DNA from 3 places in the Cupriavidus sp. C1SS-2L genome. Region 1 is predicted to be linked to each of the others. Evidence: predicted binding sites of a transcription regulator. Region 1 holds the regulator's gene; each other region holds the start of a gene.
The links. The regulator FliA, encoded in region 1, starts transcription of late flagellar genes. The targets are predictions, from matches to a motif close to CTAAAGTTTNNNNNNNNNNNGCCGNTA.

Region 1 (6,471 bases):
CCTGAGGAAAAGACCGGATCCAGGAATTCGCCCGCGTTGCCAAGCAGCGCGTAGCCGTTACCCCAGAGCGACTTCACGTTAGCCGCATAGCCCGCAATATGTCGCGCGGGGGTATCCCACACGGCATGGGCCAGCAGGCCGGCAAGAGCGGGATCCTCGTTCACCAGCGCCTGCAGCCGTTCGGTGTCGTTACCGGCATAGCCATCAAGGAATGCCTTTTCGGCAACGACGCCCAGCGAACAACGTCCGTTCGAAAACGGAATTGTCCAGTACCAGACATCCACGTGCTGCGGATGAATGCCAATACGAATCTTGTTGCGATCGAAGGTACCCGGCATCACCCGGTCTTCGACATGCGTGAAGATGGCGCTGCGCACGGGAAACCCGGATGGCGACTCGAGCTGCAGCAGGCGCGGCAGGATCCGTCCGAACCCCGATGCATCCAGCAGGAAACGGCTGGTGACGCGATAGCTGTTGCCATCAGGGTCGAGCACGGTCACAACCGGTCGCGCACCTGACACGTCGACGCCCGTCACCAGATGCCGGAAGCGGACTTCGGCACCTTGCTTCTCCGCTTCGCGTATCAGCACATGATCGAAATCCGCGCGCTGGACCTGGTACGTCGTACCCCAGCCCGCCGAGAACTTATCGCGGAAGTCGAAATCGACATAGCGATCTCCACGCGCAAACGCGGCACCGTTCTTGTATTGGAAGCCAGCCTCTACCACTGCCCGCAGCATGCCGGCCGCTTCAATGTACTCCATGCTCTGCGGCAGCAGGCTTTCGCCGATTGAAAAGCGCGGAAACGTCTCCTTCTCGAGCACCAGCACACCAATACCACGACGACGCAGCAAACCCGCCGCAACAGAACCTGCTGGCCCCGCGCCGATGATCAGCACGTCTGCGAATTGATCTTCCATTCCAACCTCCAACACGCCTGGCGTATCGCCAACGCTTTCGCCCAAACCAGTGATAAAGCCGGCCCTCCCGGCAGGATATCGCGTCCTGCAGGATCCGGCGGAACCGCTACGGAAGGGATTGGCTACAGAAAACCGCGAAAACTGTCAGGGAACAGCATGGGCACATGCTACCGAAGGATTGGCAGCGTGGAAACCGGACATTCGGTGTGCGCGCCGGCGGAGATTGCGATGCCGGTTGTTGCTCGGCGGTTGCATCACATCGCCGGGCCGGTACGCCCGGCCGTGGTCAGAGGGATTGAGCGTCTTATCGGAACCCCACAACCACCTGATTGCTCTTGCCCTGCAGCACCGGCGCCACCGGGCCCTGCCCCGGCAGCCGAAACGCAAACACAAAACCCTGGGTTGCATCATCACCGTCGAAGGCGTCGGTCTTGCCTTCGGCCTGTGGCAGCAGCACGCAGCGCGTGTCGTTGCAGAGATAGGCCTGCAGATCCGTGGGCGGCGTCGCGGCAAAACTGTAGCGCCAGCGCACCGAGGTAATGACGCCCTCCGACTGCGGCAGGTTGCCGCTCGGCAGGATCGGGCGGGACACGGTACGCAGCCCGCGGCCATACAGCGCCGGGCCGTTGACCGATGCGCTCCAGCTGTGGTTCGTGCCGTCATCGGGCGCGGCCCACGTAATCGTCGCCATCGCAGCAAGCAGCGCCGCGATGGCATGCATGGCAACCTGACCTGAGCCGTGCCGCCCGCGCATCAGAGCAGCCCGCGCAGTTGGTTGCGCAGGCGCGTAATGGCTTGCCCGCGGATCTGGCACACGCGCGATTCGGTCACGTCGAGCACGGCGCCGATTTCGCGCAGGTTGAGTTCCTGGTCATAGCACAGTGAAAGCACCAGCTTTTCGCGCTCGGGCAGGCGCTCGATGGCGCGGATCAGGGCTGCGCGCATGCCGTTTTCCATCAGCTGCGTGAGCGGGTTGCCGTCTTCGCTGCCGCCAAGGTGGCGATCGAGGAAGTCCTCTTCCCCGGAGCGCTCGAAATCTTCATAGTGCAGCAGCTGGCAGCCATAGACCTCGTTGAGCAAGGTCTGGTATTCGTCCAGCGGCATTTCCAGTTCCTGCGCAACCTCCGAATCCAGCGGTGCACGGCCAAGCTTCTGCTCGAGGCCGCGCTGCGTGCGTTCGATACGGCGCGTGAACTGCCGCAGGCTGCGCGACTGCCAGTCGTTGGCGCGCACCTCGTCGAGCATGGCGCCGCGGATACGCTGGCTGGCGTAGGTTTCGAACCGCGCGCCATGGGTGTCCTCATAGCGCTTGGCCGCGTCGAGCAGGCCGATCATGCCGGCCTGGATCAGGTCGTCGATCTGCACGCTGGCCGGCAGCTTGGCCGCCAGTTGCAATGCGATGCGGCGCACGAGCTGCGCGTGGGTCTTGACCACATCGGCCTGTTCGAGCTTTCCCTGGATCGTGTACATGGTGGAATTCTCGTGAATGCTTGCTTGCAGAACCTGCCCGTTTTTGCGGGCCGGCGGCTCAGGGTCTTCGTCAGTTTCGAATAGTCACGGCATCAGGCCGCCACGGCAGCGTGCGCAGCCGATGCAGCCGGCTCGGCACGCAATGGCCATGCGCCGATGCCGCTGGCAATGCGGCGCAATCCGGTCGTCGCGGGCGCTGCGGGGTAGGCTTCCACCACGCACCGTCCGAGCTCCACGCTGCGCGTGACCAGCGTGTCCGCCGGCAACCAGCCGGCACAGCCGATCTCGACGCCCAGGTACTGCCGTCCTGTGCGCGCCAGGTTCCCTGTGATCGCCTGAACGGTGGCCTCATTGGCCGCCATGTTGACCACCAGATGGAAATGCCGGCAAGCGTACAGATGGTGCAGCCGCTTGATGCAGGCATATGCCGCGGTAATAGACGCCAGTTCCGGCCGCATCACCACGAGCACATTGTGTGCGGCCCCCGCCAACGGTGAGAGCGCACCGTCGCCGTCCCTAGCGGCATCGACCAGCACCGTGCGAAAACCCGACAGTGGATCCGCCGATGGCGCACCTTGCTGCGTTGCCTTGCCAGCCGGCAGCACCGCGACGGCACTGGCCGGACGCGCACCGAGTGCGGTCTCCAGCGTCATGCGGCCAGCCTGCACGTCGGCAAGCGTGCCGGCTGGGTCGGCCCCCGACAGGCGCACGGCATGGCCCGCGTTGTCCTCATCGGCGAGCAGCACGCGTTCGCCCTGCATCGCCAGCGCATGCGACAGGCCCAATGCGATCGTCGTCGCACCGGCACCGCGTTCGCTGGCCACCACCGCAATGCGGCGCGTGACACGCGGCGCCAGCATGCGTCGCAGGCTTTCGGCCTGGTCCATTGCGAGCGCGCTCACGACACGACTCCCGGCGCCATGAGTTGGGGAAGTCCCACCACCACATTCGATTGCGCTTGCACGTCCGGCTCCGCAGGCGCGTCGGCCTCGGCGGCGTCAACGACCGGGCGGCCCGGATAGTTTTCGAGTACATCGAGCAAAGCCAGCAGGCGCCCCATGCCTTCATTCAGCACTGATCCCGGCACCGATGCGCCGCCGGGCTGTCTCGCAGCCGTGCGGCCGGCAAGGCGGGCCAGGAAGGCCGGGGCAGTAGCCGTGGGCGCGTGTTCGAGGCGCAGCACCGTCAGACCGAGCTGAAGCGCGGCCACGCTGCCGCCAGCGGCGCTTTCGCCATCCTGAGCGAAATGATCGAGCGCATGGCGCAGCGTGCGGAACTGCGCATCCGCGTTGTCGGCCCACAGCGCCCAGCGTGCCGTGTGCGCGGCCTGGCCTGACAGCTGCGGGTCGCACAGCAGGTAGCGCGTATCGAACAGTTCGCCCGAAGCGTGGTCGACCATTCTTGCAATCACGAGTTTCGCGTCGATGCCGCCTTCCGGTGCACCGCGGCCACGCACGGGGCCTTCCGGCACACGGACATCCGCCGTGGCGAGCCACTGCACGGCCTCGCGGCCACGCACGGTGAACTCGCCCATGGCGTGGAACGTCAGCGTTTCGGCCAGTGCATCAAGCTTCCACGCCGCGCCGCCGCTGATCACGCGCGCCGTCTTGCGTGTGGCAGCGACCCAGCGCTCGCCGGATTGCTGCCAGCGCGCCAGCGTGGCCCCGGCCGGTAGCGCATCCAGCATATGCACGACGGGCCGCGCCGCGCCAAGGGTGGCGCGCAGCGTGGCGACCTCGGCGTCGGCTTCGCCCATGGCCTGGCCAGCACGTCCGGCAGGCGTAACCGTGGCCGCCACCGGCATGCCGGTGCGGTCGCCCAGCCACAGCGTATGCAGCATCGACTGCGGCGCACGGCGTCCCGGTACTGGCACCTGCAGCGTGGCCGTCAGCGACAGCACGAAGTGGTCGCATTCGCGGTTCACGTCGCGGCAAACCGCTTCGCGCACCTGCTGCGCCATCGGCCGCAGTGCGGGCGTATCAGCCGTGCGCTGCTGCCAGAGCTGGCGCGCCAGGTCGAAGCCATGCTGCGCGGCATTGAGTTCATTCACGCACTGGCCCAGCGCGTCCGCGCTGTCGGTCAGCGACCGCAGCACATCGTCGGCGCCGCCCTGGCGGCCCGGCGCTTCGTCGAGGGTGCCGGCCTGGCGCCGTGCAGCATCTGCATCGGCAAACACCGAACCACGGCGCGGCGTCAGGAACGCACGCTCGACCAGCGAGGCGCCTTGCGCAAGCTCGAGGTGTTCCGGCACACGCTGTCCGGTGGACACGTAGAACACCGGCAAGCGATGGCGAATCACGACGTCGAGCACGGAGCCCAGATGCGTGGCTTCGTCGAGCTTGCTGATGATGCAGCCGTCGACGCCACCGCCTTCCGGCACGGCGTCATGGCGGTAGGCATGCACCACCTCGTTGAGTGTGTCGCCATGGCTGGCGCCATTGAGCAGCAGCACACGCTGCACCGGCGCCTGCACGCCGGCAAGCATGGCGATCTGCTCCGACAGGTTGCGGTCCCGCTGGCTCATGCCGACGGTGTCGATGATCACCAGATGCTTGTCCTTCATCGCCGCGAGCGCGAAGCGCAGATCGGCAGCATCTTTCACCGCATGCACGGGCACGCCGAGGATATCGCCATAGATGCGCAGCTGTTCATGCGCGCCGATACGGAAGCTGTCGGTGGTCAGCAGCGCCAGGCGCTCGGGACCATGGCGCAGCACGTAGCGCGCGGCCAGCTTGGCCGTCGTGGTGGTCTTGCCCACGCCGGTCGGACCGATCAGCGCAAGCACGCCGCCCTGGTCGAACAGTGTGTCTTCGTTGTCGAGTACGGGCACCTTGCTGGCCAGCTCGCCGCGAATCCATGTCATGGCAGCGGGACGGTCGTAGCCAACCGGCAGCCGCGCCAGCAGCGTGCGCGAAAGCTGTGCCGAGAAGCCGGCCCCGACCATCCAGGCGAACAGCGATTCGCGCAGCGGATCGCCATTGGAAACCGCGCCAGCGGCAGCGGCGGGGGCCAGCCCGGCCAATTGCCGTTCGAACATGGCACGCATGGACTGCAGTTCGCCGCGCAGATCGTCGATGGCAGCCGGCTCGGGCGCTGCTACGACCGGCGCGGGCGCCACGTAGACCTGCGCGCCGGCCGATGCGGCGCTCAGGTCGGTGTCGCGCATGGCTACGATTTCCACGCCGCCATCGATGGTGCGGTTGGACAGCACCACGGCATCGGGTCCCATGGCTTCGCGCACCTTGCGCATGGCTTCACGGCCGTTGGCCGCCACGAATTTCGCTACGCTCATCTTGCGTTCCTCACGCACCGATCATTGCGGTAATGCGGATATTGCGGTTGTCCGGCACTTCGGCATGGGACAACACCCTCAGCTGCGGCATGGTGCGACGCAGGAAGCGCGCCATCAGCGGGCGCAGTTGCGACGGCACCAGCAGCACCGGATCCAGGCCCATCTGCTCCTGGCGGCTCACAGCGCCCTGCGTCTGCTGCAGCAGCGCGTCGGCGAGGCCCGGCTCGATGCCGCCGCCATTGGTCAGCGCCTGCGACAGCACGCGCTCCAGGCCCGCGTCGAGGCCGATCACCTGCAGGTCGGCGCCATTGGGGAACAGCTGCTGCGTAATCGCGCGGCCCAGCGCCTGGCGCACCAGTGCGGTCAGTTCGTTCGGATCGCTGATCTTCGGCGCATGCTCGGCGAGCACATCCAGGATGGTGCGCATGTCGCGGATCGGCACGCCTTCGTCCAGCAGGTTCTGCAGGATCTTCTGCAGCGCCGTCAGCGAGATGGTCTTGGGCACGAGGTCCTCGGTCAGCTTGGGCGCTTCCTTGGCGATGCGGTCGAGCAGCATCTGCACTTCCTGGCGGCCCAGCAGTTCGGCGGCGTGCATGTGGATCAGGTGGTTCAGGTGCGTGGCGACCACGGTGCTCGCATCCACCACGGTGTAGCCGAACGCCTGCGCCTGCTCCTTCATGCCGGCGTCGATCCACACGGCTTCCAGGCCGAACGCCGGGTCGCGCGTGGCCGTGCCCGGCAGCGTACCGCTGACCTGCCCGGGGTTGATTGCCATCCACTGTCCCGGCA
Region 2 (6,471 bases), 630 kb from region 1:
GCTTCCCGCAGGCGCATGACCAGGAACGGCGCCAGCAACGACACCGCCGCGCTCATCAGGAACAGCAGGCGGAAGGCGTGCTCAGCGGCCTGTCTTACGGCGGCGGCGTCGGCCGCCGGGGTGTCAGGGGCCAGCGCGCGTCGGAACATGCTCATCAGCACGTCCTCGCCGCCGGACAGGTCAGTCACGGCCATCCCGCTATGGCGCAGCAGCGCGATCAGCACAGTGGTCAGCACCGCCACGCCGACCGCGCCACCGAGCATGCGCGAAAACGCCGTCAATGCCGTCGCAATGCCTACCTGCTGAGGCGGCACGGCATTTTGCGTGGCGACCAGGCCGCTCGGCAGCTGCAAGCCGATCGAAAAGCCAAGAATCACCATTACCAGCACGCACAGCCAGACCGCGGCCGGATCGACAAAGGCGAGCGCGACAATCGCCAGAGGCGCGACGGAGGCGCCCGCCATCTGCAGCGGCTTGTAGCGGCCAGTGCGCGACATGATGCGCCCCGACGCGTAGGCGCCGAACGGAATCGCTAGCGTAAGCGGCACCAGCCGCAGCGCAGCGGCATCGGCCGCGGCTCCGCCCACTACCTGGAAACGCAGCGGCAGCAACACCGACATGGCGATGAGCTGGAAGAAACAGAAGAACAGCGTGGCACAGCAGATGGCCACGGTCGGCACGCCCAGCATGGCCAGCGGAATCACGGGATCCGCCGCACGCTTTTCCTGCCAGACGAACAGCGCGATGGCCACCAGGCCGGCGATCAGCAGCGCCAGTGAATCCGTCCGCAGCGGGGAATGCCCCTGCCCCAGCCGCGTCAGGAACACCAGCACGCCGCTCAGGCCGCCGCCGAACAGCAGCGCGCCGAGATAGTCGATGCGATGGCGCCGGCCGCTGACCGGCAGGAAGCGCAGTGCACGGCGCACCACGACCAGCGCCAGCAAGGCCAGCGGCAGATTGATCCAGAAAATCCAGCGCCAGGACAGGTAATGCGCGAGGTACCCGCCGATCACCGGCCCGGCCATGCTGGCCACGGCCCACACGCCGCTCACGTAACCCTGGTAGCGGCCGCGGTCCCGCAGCGGCACCACGTCGGCAATGGCCGCCTGCGACACCGAGATCAGTCCGCCTCCGCCCAGGCCTTGCAGGATGCGCGCGAGGATCAGCTGCGGCATGGTCTGGGCCAGCGCGCACACCGCGGAGGCGACCATGAACAGCAGGATGGAGAACGACAGTACCGAGCGCCGGCCCAGCACGTCGGAGAGCTTGCCGTAGATCGGCGTGGCCACAGTCGAGGCGACGAGGTAGGCCGAGATCACCCAGGCCATGTCCTCGAAGCCGCGCAGCTGCAGCGCGATATCGGGCAGCACCACTGCGACGATCGACTGTTCGAGCGCGCCGAGCAGGATGGCCAGCATCAGCCCGAACAGGATCTGCATGACCGGCGGTTCGCTGGCGGTCGGGGCGGTCGGGACGGTTGGGGAGGACGAGGAAGGCGAAGTATCGGCCGCGCGCGGCGACTGGGAAGGAACGGCGGTCATCGGCACCAGCGGCGGCAGGCATGGCGGCCGCAAGGCGCCGCATGCGCCAGGTGGACCGGCCTGCTCTTGCTACGAGGGTCAGGAAGAGCCGCTATTGTAGGCGCTTTGAGACATCCGCGCCGGGGCTCTCGTCGAGGGCGCCGGCGCAATGGTGAAGGGACTGCTACGGTCGGATCAGAAGGTTTCCCAGTCGCCGCTGTCGGCCATGGCCGTCTGCGTGGCACCGGCGGGGCGCCGCAGGGCGGTCTTGAGCACCGGTTCCTGACGCTGTCGGCCGACCGGCGGACGCTGCTTTGCGGGCACGGCCGGCGCGCGCTTGGCCAGCACGGGCTGCGATTGTGGCTTGCGCTGCACCGGCGCACGCGTGGCCGCAGGCACGGCCGCGGCACGGGCACGCGGGGCGGCCAGGGCCGGGGTCTGCGTCACCGGCTTCGTCACTGGCGGGAGCGGCGCGGGTTCGATCTCGCGCGGCGGCACGACTGCACTGAGCGCGAGCGTCGCAGGCGATCCCTGTGCGACGTCGAACCGGCCCACTTCGTTCACCAGGCCGCCGGCCTGCTGCATGAGGCTCTCCGCCGCGGCGGCGGCCTGTTCGACCAGCGCGGCGTTCTGCTGCGTCATGCTTTCCATCTGCGTCACCGCCAGGCTGACCTGCTCGATGCCAGAAGTCTGCTCCGTGCTGGCCGCCGAGATCTCGCCCATGATGTCCGTCACCCGACGCACCGCGCCAACGATGTCGTCCATGGTCTTGCCCGCCTGCTCTGCCTGACGCGCACCGTCCTGCACCTGCCGCACCGAGCCGCCGATCAGCTCGGCAATTTCCTTGGCGGCAGCGGACGAGCGCTGCGCGAGATTGCGCACCTCGGACGCCACCACCGCAAAGCCGCGCCCCTGCTCGCCCGCGCGCGCCGCTTCAACCGCCGCGTTGAGCGCAAGGATATTGGTCTGGAACGCAATGCTCTCGATCACGCCGGTGATATCCGCCACCTGCGACGACGACCTGGAGATGCTGTCCATGGTCTGGACCACATCGCGCACGACGCGGCCGCCTTCCGTGGCCACATCCGAAGCGTTGACCGCCAGCTGGTTGGCCTGTCGCGCGTTGTCGGCGTTCTGGCGCACCGTCGACGTGAGTTGCTCCATCGATGCTGCGGTCTGCTCCAGCGACGCAGCCTGCTGTTCCGTGCGCTGCGACAGGTCGGTATTGCCGCGGGCGATCTCGCGCGTGGCGCCGTCGATCGAGCCAGACGCCTGCTGGATGCCATGCACCAGTGCCGCGAGGTGGCGGAACGCGCGTTCGAGCGCCGCCAGCATGCGGCCCATTTCATCGCGGCTGCGCACGTTGAACGCGTGGCGCAGATTGCCCGTTGCCAGCGCCTCGGCGGCTTCCAGTGCTTCGCGCGCGGGGCCGGTGATCGACCGCGTGATGGCGGTGCCCATCAGCACCGCGAGCAGCACGGCCAGCGCGGTCAGGCCGAGCAGCACATTACGGGTCCAGACAAACCCCGCATCGGCTTGCTTGACCGCGGCCAGCGCAAGGTTGCGGCCGCCGTCCATGATCTCATCGAGCTTTTCGAAGTACGGGCGTTGCGCGGCGGGCAACGTCACCACAAGGGCCGCCCGCGCGCCGGCGAACTCGCCGGAGCCCAGTTGGCGCAGCACCATGTCGAGCTGGCCGTTGTAGGCCTCGCGCGAGGTGGTCAGATCGGAAAAGGTCTTCTGCAGGTCGGGACGGCCGGAAGCCGCGATCAGCTTGCCCAGCGCATCGAGCGTCGCGCCCATCTCCTTGCGCATGCCGTCGATGTGCTGCGTATTCTGCTGGACCAGCGCGGGATCTTCGGTCAGGGCCGCGTCACGCACGATCACGCCGATCTCGAGCGCGTCTTGCTTGACATGGCCAAGGTCGATCACCTTGAGCAGGCGACCCTCCACGGTCAGGTGCAAGGATGCGTTCATCCCAGCCAGCGACGTCACGCCAAATACCGCGACGCCAATCAGCAACAGCACCACCAGCATAAAGGCCAGGGACAGGCGGGTCCCTATGCCAAGGTTTCGCAACCAGGCCATCTCACTCCCTCCAAACACTCCGTGATTGATATTTTTGTCATGCGCGCGCGTGGGAGCTGTCACTGGACGTGACTGCTGACAACCGGCGCACGGCTGCCTATCGGCGGTGACCGAACACTTCTTGAAGGGAATTTGGAATTGGCATGGAAAGTGGCCGCATTTCCATGAATGGGCAGGTTGCGGTGTGCCTTTTAATCCTGCCAGGCATCCCGATGGCCCCATGGCGGAGCACCGCAAGGTGCCGCCGGCTCGACGTGAGCCCCAAAAAAAGAAGCCCACGCGCGGGGTGCTCGTAGGCTTTCCAGGACTGCTCAGAGCCAGTTAGCTCTGGTATGAATATAAACGTGCTTACATGAGGTGTAAATCCCGTTTCTATCAGTGAACGCCCTAGTTGAATGCGATGAAATAATCACTTTTATCGCGACGGCATCAGGTTTCGCTCGAATTGGGATCGCACTATGTAAGTGTGCACTTATGTTAATACAAAGGGCATACAAGCGTCCCAGGAATCCGCAGCGCGTCTGTCGGCCGTTGGCCGGCAGACCGCTACCTCAAGAGTGTCGATATTGGCAACGAGCCGTCTAGAGGAAAACCTCTAATTCTCGAAGATGGCCGACTTCTGCTGTGTTTGTAAAAATTTGTTACTCTCGCCGCTGAAGTATTCCCCTTCTCCCCCGACCGCACCGGTCGCCAAAAAGCGCGTCGAACCCCGTGGTCCGCAACACGGCCCCGTCGGCGGCGTGGCGCGCGGGAAGCATTCCCATGCCGGTGCCGAGAGCGAATGTTTCTCCCATTGCGCTGGCCGGGCCATACTGAATATCGGCACCGGTCGGTCGATCGCCACCAGCCGCCAGAACCCCTGCGGGCTCTTCCGGAGTCGATGTGAAGAAGGAAACCAGGCCCCCACGAGACAGCCGGAAACTGCAGCACCAGCAACTCGGCCTCCACGCGGGAAGCCGCATCCCGGTTGTCGTGCTCCTGTGCAACGGCACCCGGCTGCAAGGCGTAGTGCTCGCCCTGGACGACTACCTGCTCTTGCTTGGCAAGGACATGCAGGACACCAGGCCGGTGGTCGTATACAAGCATGCGATTGCCATGATCACGCAGGCCAGCGCCGGCGGCGAAGCCTTGCCCGCCCCCGAAACCGACACCTCGCCGGATTTCGTACCCATCTACATGCCGCGCAAGCGCCGGCGGCGCTGAAGTACGGCCACAACGCGGCCGCGCCAGACACGCTGCAGCCGTCCGCAACGAGCGAGCCGCGGCCATCTCGGCTGTTGCAATCCTGCGAAAAAGTCACTCTAAACCTTTCGCGACACCTGTCGATAACCCAAACAACGGAGGCACTCTACGCCCTGCAAAGCAGGCAGCCAACGTTACGGCAACTGCCGGAATGCCCAAAACTTTGCATACAGGAGTCGTAAATGGCGCAAGTCATTAATACCAATTCGTTGTCTCTGATGACTCAGAACAACCTGAACGCTTCGCAATCGTCGCTGAACACCGCGATCCAACGCCTGTCGTCGGGTCTGCGCATCAACAGCGCCAAGGATGACGCTGCTGGCCAAGCCATTGCGAACCGCTTCACCGCCAACATCCGCGGCCTGACCCAAGCCCAGCGCAACGCCAACGACGGCATCTCGCTGGCGCAAACGACCGAAGGCGCACTGACCGAAGTCAACAACAACCTGCAACGTATCCGTGAACTGAGCGTGCAGGCCGCCAACGGTTCGAACTCGGGCTCCGACCTGGCTTCGGTCCAGGCTGAAATCAAGCAACGCCTGGACGAAATCGACCGCGTTTCGTCGCAGACGCAGTTCAACGGCGTGAAGGTCCTGGCCAGCAACTCGAAGATGGCTGTGCAGGTTGGCGCCAACGACGGCGAAACCATCAGCATCGACCTGAAGCAGATCAACGCCACCACGCTGGGCCTGAACACCCTGAACGTAGCCGGCCCGTCGTCGGCCGGTACCACGACGCCGTACGCCTATAACAGCGCCAACACCGCCACTGGTGAAAATGCTGTGGTCCAGGGCCGCGACAACACCGGCGCCAGCGTCGACGTCGCCGCAGCGGACATGACGTTCACGGATGCGAACGGCGGCACCGCCAACACGCTGGTGCAAGATGACAACGGCCGCTGGTTCGTCCAGAACGGCAGCGATTTCTACGCGGCCACGATCACCGTCAAGGACGCCGCCCAAGGCACGACCACCGCCACCCCGACGGCAACCGTCACGTTTGATTCGAGCAAGCCGCTGTCGGCCGCTACCCAAAACCCGCTGGCTGCCATCGACGCCGCCCTGTCGAAGGTCGACGACCTGCGCAGCTCGCTGGGTGCCGTGCAAAACCGTTTTGACTCGGCCATCGCCAACCTGGGCACGACCGTGACGAACCTGTCGGCTTCGCGCTCGCGCATTCAGGATGCAGACTACGCAACGGAAGTGTCGAACATGACCCGCGCGAACATCCTGCAACAGGCTGGTACCTCGGTTCTGGCGCAAGCCAACCAGACCACTCAAGGCGTGCTGTCGCTGCTGCGTTAATCGCACCTGCGCTGGCAAAAAAGGCTGGGCCGCAAGGCCCGGCCTTTTTGCCGGGAGCGTTTTGCAGGCAGACCACTGCCTGCAAAGCGTTTCTTTCCGATGTTGATTCACGCCAAACCGGATGGAGCAAATCATGGCGTCTCCTTCTTCAGTGACTCCGGTCGCAGTGCGACTTCCTTCCGATGTGCCCGCCAGCACCATTGGCGTCCAGGCACCGACAGGCGTCTCCTTTCCCGTTGTTGGCAATGGCCAGGACGACAGCGGAAAGACTGGCGCGGCGGGTTCGGTGGATACCTCCGCTGCCGTCGGCGAACTGG
Region 3 (6,471 bases), on a different replicon from region 1:
CGACCGCCTGGCCGATGCTCCCCTGCCCGCTTGGCTGGCCGGCTTGGAGCCGCCGGCGCGGCGCGCACCGGCGACCGTCCTGGTGCCGCCGGGGTTCGTCCTGGTCGATGTGGTGCTGCCCTCGCATCGGGCCTTCATCGCCAGGCGCTGGGCGGCCGAGGCCGCGACCAGGATCAAGGCGGCCAGGGCCGCCGGGTTGGACGCCAAGGGAAAAATCACCGGCGCAGGCCCGGAGCGAGATCCCGCATCGCCAGAAACGACGATGACCTGCAGCATCGTCAAAGCCGACGATGCCGAGCCGGGCGAGGGCGGGCCTGTATCGCCGGAAACAACGATGCCGCGAGCGAGCGCGGCAACCTGCAGCATCGCCAGGAATGGCGATGGAGGCCCGGCCGACCTGGTGGAGTTCAAGCCCGGCCAGCGGTGCGAGATCGTGAGCGTCCATCACCCGGTTTTCGACCGCTACATCGGCAAGCGCATCATCATCGTGAAGGTGCATCCCGACACCCGCCAGGTGTGGGCGCACGACGACAGGCCGGTAACGTACAAGACCAATCGCGCAGGCCGGCGCGTGGTCGATTCAGACCCGAGCTGCATCCAGTCGATCTACGGCTTCGACCAGTTGCGGCTTATCACTTGACCAGGAGAACGAACGAATGACGAACGACGCCAATATCCGGCTGGAGTGCTTGAAGCCGGCCGAACGCTGGGCGCAACCGACCGGCGAGGAAGTCCGAGAGGTGCTGCGCCTGGCCGGGTTCAGCGGCAGCAAGGCCGCGAAGGCGCTGGGGCTGGGCGCGAAGGGCGACCGCACGATCCGCCGCTGGATCGGCGAGGACACCCCGATTCCCTATGCGGCATGGGCGATCCTGTGCGACCAGGCCGGGCTGGGCGTGATCTGGAAAGAGGATTGACGCCAAGGGAAAGGTTTTAGCGGCTAAAGTTTAGCCTTCGGATTCCGGTAAAGCGAAAAAAGTTTAGCTAAAGTGCTTGACAGGTTAGGGCATTTTGCCCTAATATAGCACTTGAAGGCCGGGCACATTGCCCAGGTCAACTACCGGAGAAAGTCCGATGAGCGACAACAAGATTATGCCCTGGATTGACGAGCTGGAGGGCGCGGCAGCGACCGACTTCCCGGCCCGCCGTGACGAGATCGCGGCCATGATGGCCGAGGCGGCCGAGCTGGTGTGCAAAGCCGAGGAACTGCGCGGCAAGGCGTACTTCGCCGGATGCTCCCTGGAGGGGCAGGCCAAGGGCCATTGGTCGATGGAAGCCGTCGAGCAGGCCAAGCGCCGGGCCGGCTGGTAAGAGCACATGGCCCGGTCGGCAACGGCCGGGCCTATCGAGGACGCCAAGAAGGAGTATTGCGTGAGCCGAGGCAAGATCAAGGGCGGCCCCAGGTGGAGGAACGCCCCGGAGTGATCCGGGGCGCTTGGCCTGGTGCTGGCACACCGTAACCATGCTTCCGAGTGGGAGCACCCAGCATTCAACACGTAAGCGCGTGGAGGGTCAAGCTATGTCCAACATCATCAAGTTCCCCAAGGAGATCGAGCAGCCCGCCGCGCCCGCGCCGGTGGAGCCTGCCGCCGCGTCTGCTGCCCCCAACAAGGCCCCCGGTGCTGGCCTGCTGGCCGGCCTGGTCAAGTTCGTATGGGTGGCGACCGTGCTGGTCTGGCCGATCCTCAAGTGGGTGCTGTCGATTGCCACCTTCTTCCAGTTCGTGCGGATGCTCTACCACTGGAACACGCCTGGCGTGTATGCCGGTTGGTCGTTCCTGGCGTACTTCGCGGTGCTGACCGCGATCACCTACTTCGTTTCGATCTACAAGCCGAAGGGGCTTTGACATGAAAAAACAGACCCTACCCTACCCGCCGGGATTCGTGGAGCCGAACACCGGCCGGGTGGCCGTCCTGGTGCGCGAGTACGCGGCCAGCGACTTGAACGGCGATGCGCCGGCCTATTGGTACAGCGCGCAATCCGAGGAATGGGGCCTTGACCCCTGGCGACTGGTGGAAGGCGTCGATCCGCACACCGCCGGCGGTCAGTTCGACGTGTGCTTTGCCAACGGTTCGAGCCGCACGGTCGGCCCGCTGATGACGTTCTTCATGAGTGCCGCTGACGCGGCCAGGTTGAACGCCAAGAAAGAAGATCACGCGCCCATTTTTAGCCGCTAAAACGCTTGACGCGGGCGGCGAGTTTAGCTAAACTTCTGCACATGGTCGGCGGCTGGCACCGCCTTTTGTTCAACAACCGGGTGTGGAGTTTATATGGGTGTTCTCCATGAAGAAACGGCTAACCGAAGCCCAATTCCAGGCGGCGATCAAGGGCCTGGAGATCGGGCAACAGACCATCGACATAGCGCGCGGCGTGCTGGTCGATGGAAGGCCCCAGGCCGAGTTTGTGGCCTCGCTGGGGCTGACCAAGGGGGCGGTATCGCAAGCGGTCAGCCGCGTGTGGGCAGTGGCGGGGGAAGTGCTCCCGCAGGGCTTCGAGCGGGTGACGGCGGTACTGCCGGAGCATCAAGCGTTCATCGTCAAGCGTTGGGAAGCCGACGCCAAGGGAAAGAGGAAACAGGAACCCAACTCATGAAAACACTGGTCACGGCAATTCAGAAAGGCGGTCAAGGCAAGACGTTCGCAACCTGCCACCTGGCGTTCGACTTCCAGGAGCGCGGCCTTCGGGTTGCAGTGATCGACCTGGACACCCAGGGCAATGCGAGCTGGACGCTGGCCGGCCACGACTCGGGCTATCCCGCCAGTCGCATGTTCACCGCCGGCGGCGACGAGCTGCGCGCCTGGTTCGCTGACCGGGAGGATGACGGCCTGGCGCTGATCGCGGCAGACGCCAACCTGGCGAACCTGGACAAGATGGAGCTTTCCCAGGCGGCCGCCGCGCTGCGGGCCAGTGTGGCCGCGCTGGGCGAGTTCTTCGACGTGTGCCTGATCGACACGGCCCCCTCCCTTGGCGTCGCCATGACGGCGGCCGTGCTGACGGCCGACTACATGCTGTCGCCCATCGAAATGGAGGCGTACAGCTTGCAGGGCATGAAGAAGATGGTCGCGGTCATCAGCAACCTGCGCAAGCAGAACCCCAAGCTGCGCTTCCTCGGCATGGTGCCGAACAAGGTGGACGCGCGGAAGCCGCGCCACGTCAACAACCTGGCGACGTTGCAGCAGGCATACCCGCAGCTCATCTTGCCGTTCAGCATCGGCGCGCGTGACAGCATCGCCGAGGCGCTGGGCGAGCAGATGCCGGTGTGGAAGATCAAGAAGACCGCCGCGCGGAAGGCCACCCAGGAGGTGCGTGCGCTGGCGGATTACGTGTTCACGAAGATGGAGATCGCGCAATGAGCGCCAAGACCAACGCCAAGAAGAAGGAGCAGGACAAGCCGCAATCGTCCGGGCTGGGCCTGGACGGGCTGGGCGACCTGGCCGGCCTGCTGAACGAGCAGCCGGCGGCCAACGCCGGCGGCGCAGGCCCGCAGGAGCTGCCGCTTGACCTGATCGACGAAGACCCGCACCAGCCGCGCACGGCCGACAACCCCGGCTTCTCGCCGGAGAGCATCGCGGAGATCGGCGAGACGATCAAAGCGCGCGGCGTGAAGTCGCCCATCAGCGTGCGCGAGAACCCGGACGCACCGGGGCGCTACCTCATCAACCACGGCGCGCGGCGCTATCGCGGCTCGAAGTGGGCGCACAAGACCACGATCCCGGCCTTCATCGACAACGACTACAACGAGGCCGACCAGGTTATCGAGAACCTGCAACGCAACGAGCTGACGGCGCGTGAGATCGCCGACTTCATCGGCCGCGAGCTGGCGAAGGGCAAGAAGAAGGGCGAGATCGCCAAGGAGATCGGCAAGTCGCCGGCCTTCGTCACGCAGCACGTCACGCTGCTGGACTTGCCCGAACCCATTGCCGAGGCGTTCAATAGCGGCCGGGGCAAGGACGTGACTGTCATCAACGAGCTGGTGACGGCCTACAAGAAGAACCCCGACGAGGTGGCCGCCTGGCTGGCCGACGACAGCCAGGAGCTGACGCGCGGCTCGGTGAAGCTGCTGCGCGAGTTCCTGGAGGACAAGCGCAGTCACGAGGACGGCGACCGTGATCCCAACACCGTCGATGCGCTGACCGGCAAGACCGACGCCGAGGCCGGCGACGGCGAGCAGGGGCCGCAGGATGATGACGCCAAGGGGAAGAAGGAGCCGAAGGAGGCCGACCCCGACAAGCTCAAGAAGGCCATCATCCAGGTCAAGCACGACGACCGGCCGGCACGGCTGATCCTCAACCGCCGGCCCCCGGCCGAGGGCTGGGCCTGGCTCAAATACGAGGATGACGGCCAGGAGTTCGAGGCCGACCTTGGCACCGTGCAGCTTGTCGCGCTGCTGGAGGGCTGACACGCCCAGCGCCGGGCATCGCCGACCACCGACCCCCACCCATCGCCCCGCCATCGAGCGGGGCTTTTTTTGCCCGCGTTTTAGCCGCTAAAAAAAGTTCAGCTAAACCGCTTGCGTAGTGTTGTATGTTGTAGTATGCTTCACGCTACAACATACAACCGGCCAAAGGAGGCCCGACATGGCGATCTCGAAGGAGCAGATATTTGCGGTGGCCGACGAACTGGACGCGGCCGGCCAGAACCCCACGCTGGCGAACGTGCGCAAGCAGCTCGGCAGCGGCAGCTTCACCACCATCAGCGAGGCGATGAACGAGTGGCGCGCACGCAAGGCCAGCCAGGCCGCCCCGATCCGCGAGCCGGCACCGCAGGCGATCACTGACAAGCTGGCCGAGCTGGGCGGCGACTTGTGGGCCGTGGCGCTGGAAATGGCGAACAACCGCCTGGCCGCCGAGCGCGAGGCGCTGGAGGCCGTGCGCCAGGAGACGGAAGCAGCGCGCCAGGAAGCCGCAGAGCTGGCCGACCAGCTCACCGGCGAGCTGGACGAGGCCAAGGCCCGCATCGCGGCCCTGGAGGCCGTCGAGGCGGCCGCCAAGGGCGAGGCCGACGAGCTGCGCGGCAAGCTCGCGGCGACCAGCGAGCGCGCGGCCACGGCCGAGGCCAGGGCCGGCGAGCTGCGCACGGAGCTGGATCACGCCCATCAGGAAGCCCGCCAGGCGCGCGCAGAGCGCGACAAGGCCCAGGAGAGGGCCACGGCCAGCGCCGACCAGGTGGAGGCCCTGCGGGCCGACCTCGCGGCCGCGAACAGCCGTACCGCCGAGATCGAGCGCCGCGCCGGCGAGCTGCGTGCCGACCTGGAGCGGGCGAACCAGGCGACCGACCAGGCGCGCGCCGCTCAGGCCGAGCAGCGGAAGGCCACCGAGGCGGCCGCCGCCGAGCGCGACCAGGTGCGCGCGGAGCTGGTGAAGGTGCAGGCCAAGGCCGAGGCGGCCGAGCAGGCCCACCAGGAGCAGCGCAAGGCGATGGCGGCCGAGGCACACCGCCAGGCCGAGCGGCTGACCGCCGCCCAGGGCGAGCGCGACCAGGCGAAGCGCGACGCTGCCCAGGCCCGCGAGGAAGCGGCCGGGCTTCGCGGCCGGCTGGAGGCCCTGGAAACCGTCATGGCGCAAGGCCGGGCGGCCGATCCGACCAGCGGCGGACGCAAAAAGACCTGATAAATCGGTTGGTTTTCCTTAAAATTACCCTGGAACCCTGACAAAACGCACAACCCGGCCGCTGGGAAGAGCCGGCCTCGCTTTGCCGAGGTCGGCTTTTTTGTTGGAGCGCGGCTTGCATGGGGCCACCATCACCCTTTTGAGAACTACGGCAACCATAGGAGTGCCCGATGAAAGAACGCCTCTTGGTCATGAACGGTCAACGCATCGTTCAGGCCGAAAAGGACGGCGCTTGGACGAATCAGAAAGTAGACAAGGCGGGCGCGTTGAAGCCCGGCATCTACAACCTGTACACGGCCCAAGCGGCCGACAAGAAGCAGACCCACGCCGGCGTGATCGTTCATGCCGACGCCACCAACGTGTACCAGCAGATCGGCAAGAACTTTGTCATGCACGCTCGGTCAGATTTCGATAAAGTACCTGAAATTGGGAGCGCAAAGAGCATCAGCTACAACGCCCAGGGCAAGGCGGCAGTCGCCGCAGAGGCCCCGAAACTGACGCGGGGGCGCTCCATGTAGCTTTAGCGGCTAAAAAGGAGGCACGCCCTTGAAACGACTCACCATCCCCGGCAGCGGCACCGAGAGCCGCGCCACCAAGCCGGCCCGCGTCAGCGCGCCGGCCACCCTCGGCGGTGCCGCCTTCGGCGCTTCGCGCGAGGACACCGGAGCCGACTTGCTGGAGGCCGCCCAGGCGGCCGAGATCGAGCAGCAGGCCACCCTAGAGGCGGCCCCGGTCGAGCAGTCCTACCCCGAAACCCTGGCGCTCTACGTGCAGGCCAAGCACGACCAGGTGGAGCACATCGAGGACAGGCTAGAAAACCTGATCGACCGGCAGCAGGCCCGTTTGCAGCAGACCCAGGCGTCCG

Region 2: a site for FliA is predicted at 4,910-4,936, ahead of ACIGJG_RS23450 (FliC/FljB family flagellin). Genes of this name have one in related genera too.
Region 3: a site for FliA is predicted at 938-964, ahead of kleA (stable inheritance protein KleA). Genes of this name have one in related genera too.

What each region holds. Positions count from the first base shown of each region.
Region 1 is NZ_CP172709.1:623,083-629,553, forward strand. Features, by position in the region: gene ACIGJG_RS20620 (NAD(P)/FAD-dependent oxidoreductase) at 1-920, opposite strand, end outside; gene ACIGJG_RS20625 (flagellar protein FlhE) at 1,225-1,641, opposite strand; gene ACIGJG_RS20630 (RNA polymerase sigma factor FliA) at 1,674-2,390, opposite strand; gene ACIGJG_RS20635 (MinD/ParA family ATP-binding protein) at 2,483-3,277, opposite strand; gene flhF (flagellar biosynthesis GTPase FlhF) at 3,289-5,682, opposite strand; gene flhA (flagellar biosynthesis protein FlhA) at 5,693-6,471, opposite strand, start outside.
Region 2 is NZ_CP172709.1:1,251,407-1,257,877, reverse strand. Features, by position in the region: gene ACIGJG_RS23465 (MDR family MFS transporter) at 1-1,541, opposite strand, end outside; gene ACIGJG_RS23460 (methyl-accepting chemotaxis protein) at 1,716-3,608, opposite strand; gene ACIGJG_RS23455 (RNA chaperone Hfq) at 4,491-4,811, shown strand; gene ACIGJG_RS23450 (FliC/FljB family flagellin) at 5,033-6,154, shown strand; gene ACIGJG_RS23445 (flagellar protein FlaG) at 6,288-6,471, shown strand, end outside.
Region 3 is NZ_CP172711.1:2,895-9,365, forward strand. Features, by position in the region: gene ACIGJG_RS33025 (klcB) at 1-640, shown strand, start outside; gene korC (transcriptional repressor KorC) at 657-914, shown strand; gene kleA (stable inheritance protein KleA) at 1,072-1,308, shown strand; gene kleE (KleE stable inheritance protein) at 1,517-1,843, shown strand; gene ACIGJG_RS33045 (DUF2761 domain-containing protein) at 1,845-2,174, shown strand; gene ACIGJG_RS33050 (transcriptional regulator KorA) at 2,281-2,589, shown strand; gene ACIGJG_RS33055 (ParA family protein) at 2,586-3,350, shown strand; gene ACIGJG_RS33060 (transcriptional repressor gene korB) at 3,347-4,396, shown strand; gene ACIGJG_RS33065 (DNA-binding protein) at 4,575-5,606, shown strand; gene kfrB (IncP plasmid survival protein KfrB) at 5,777-6,124, shown strand; gene kfrC (IncP plasmid survival protein KfrC) at 6,153-6,471, shown strand, end outside.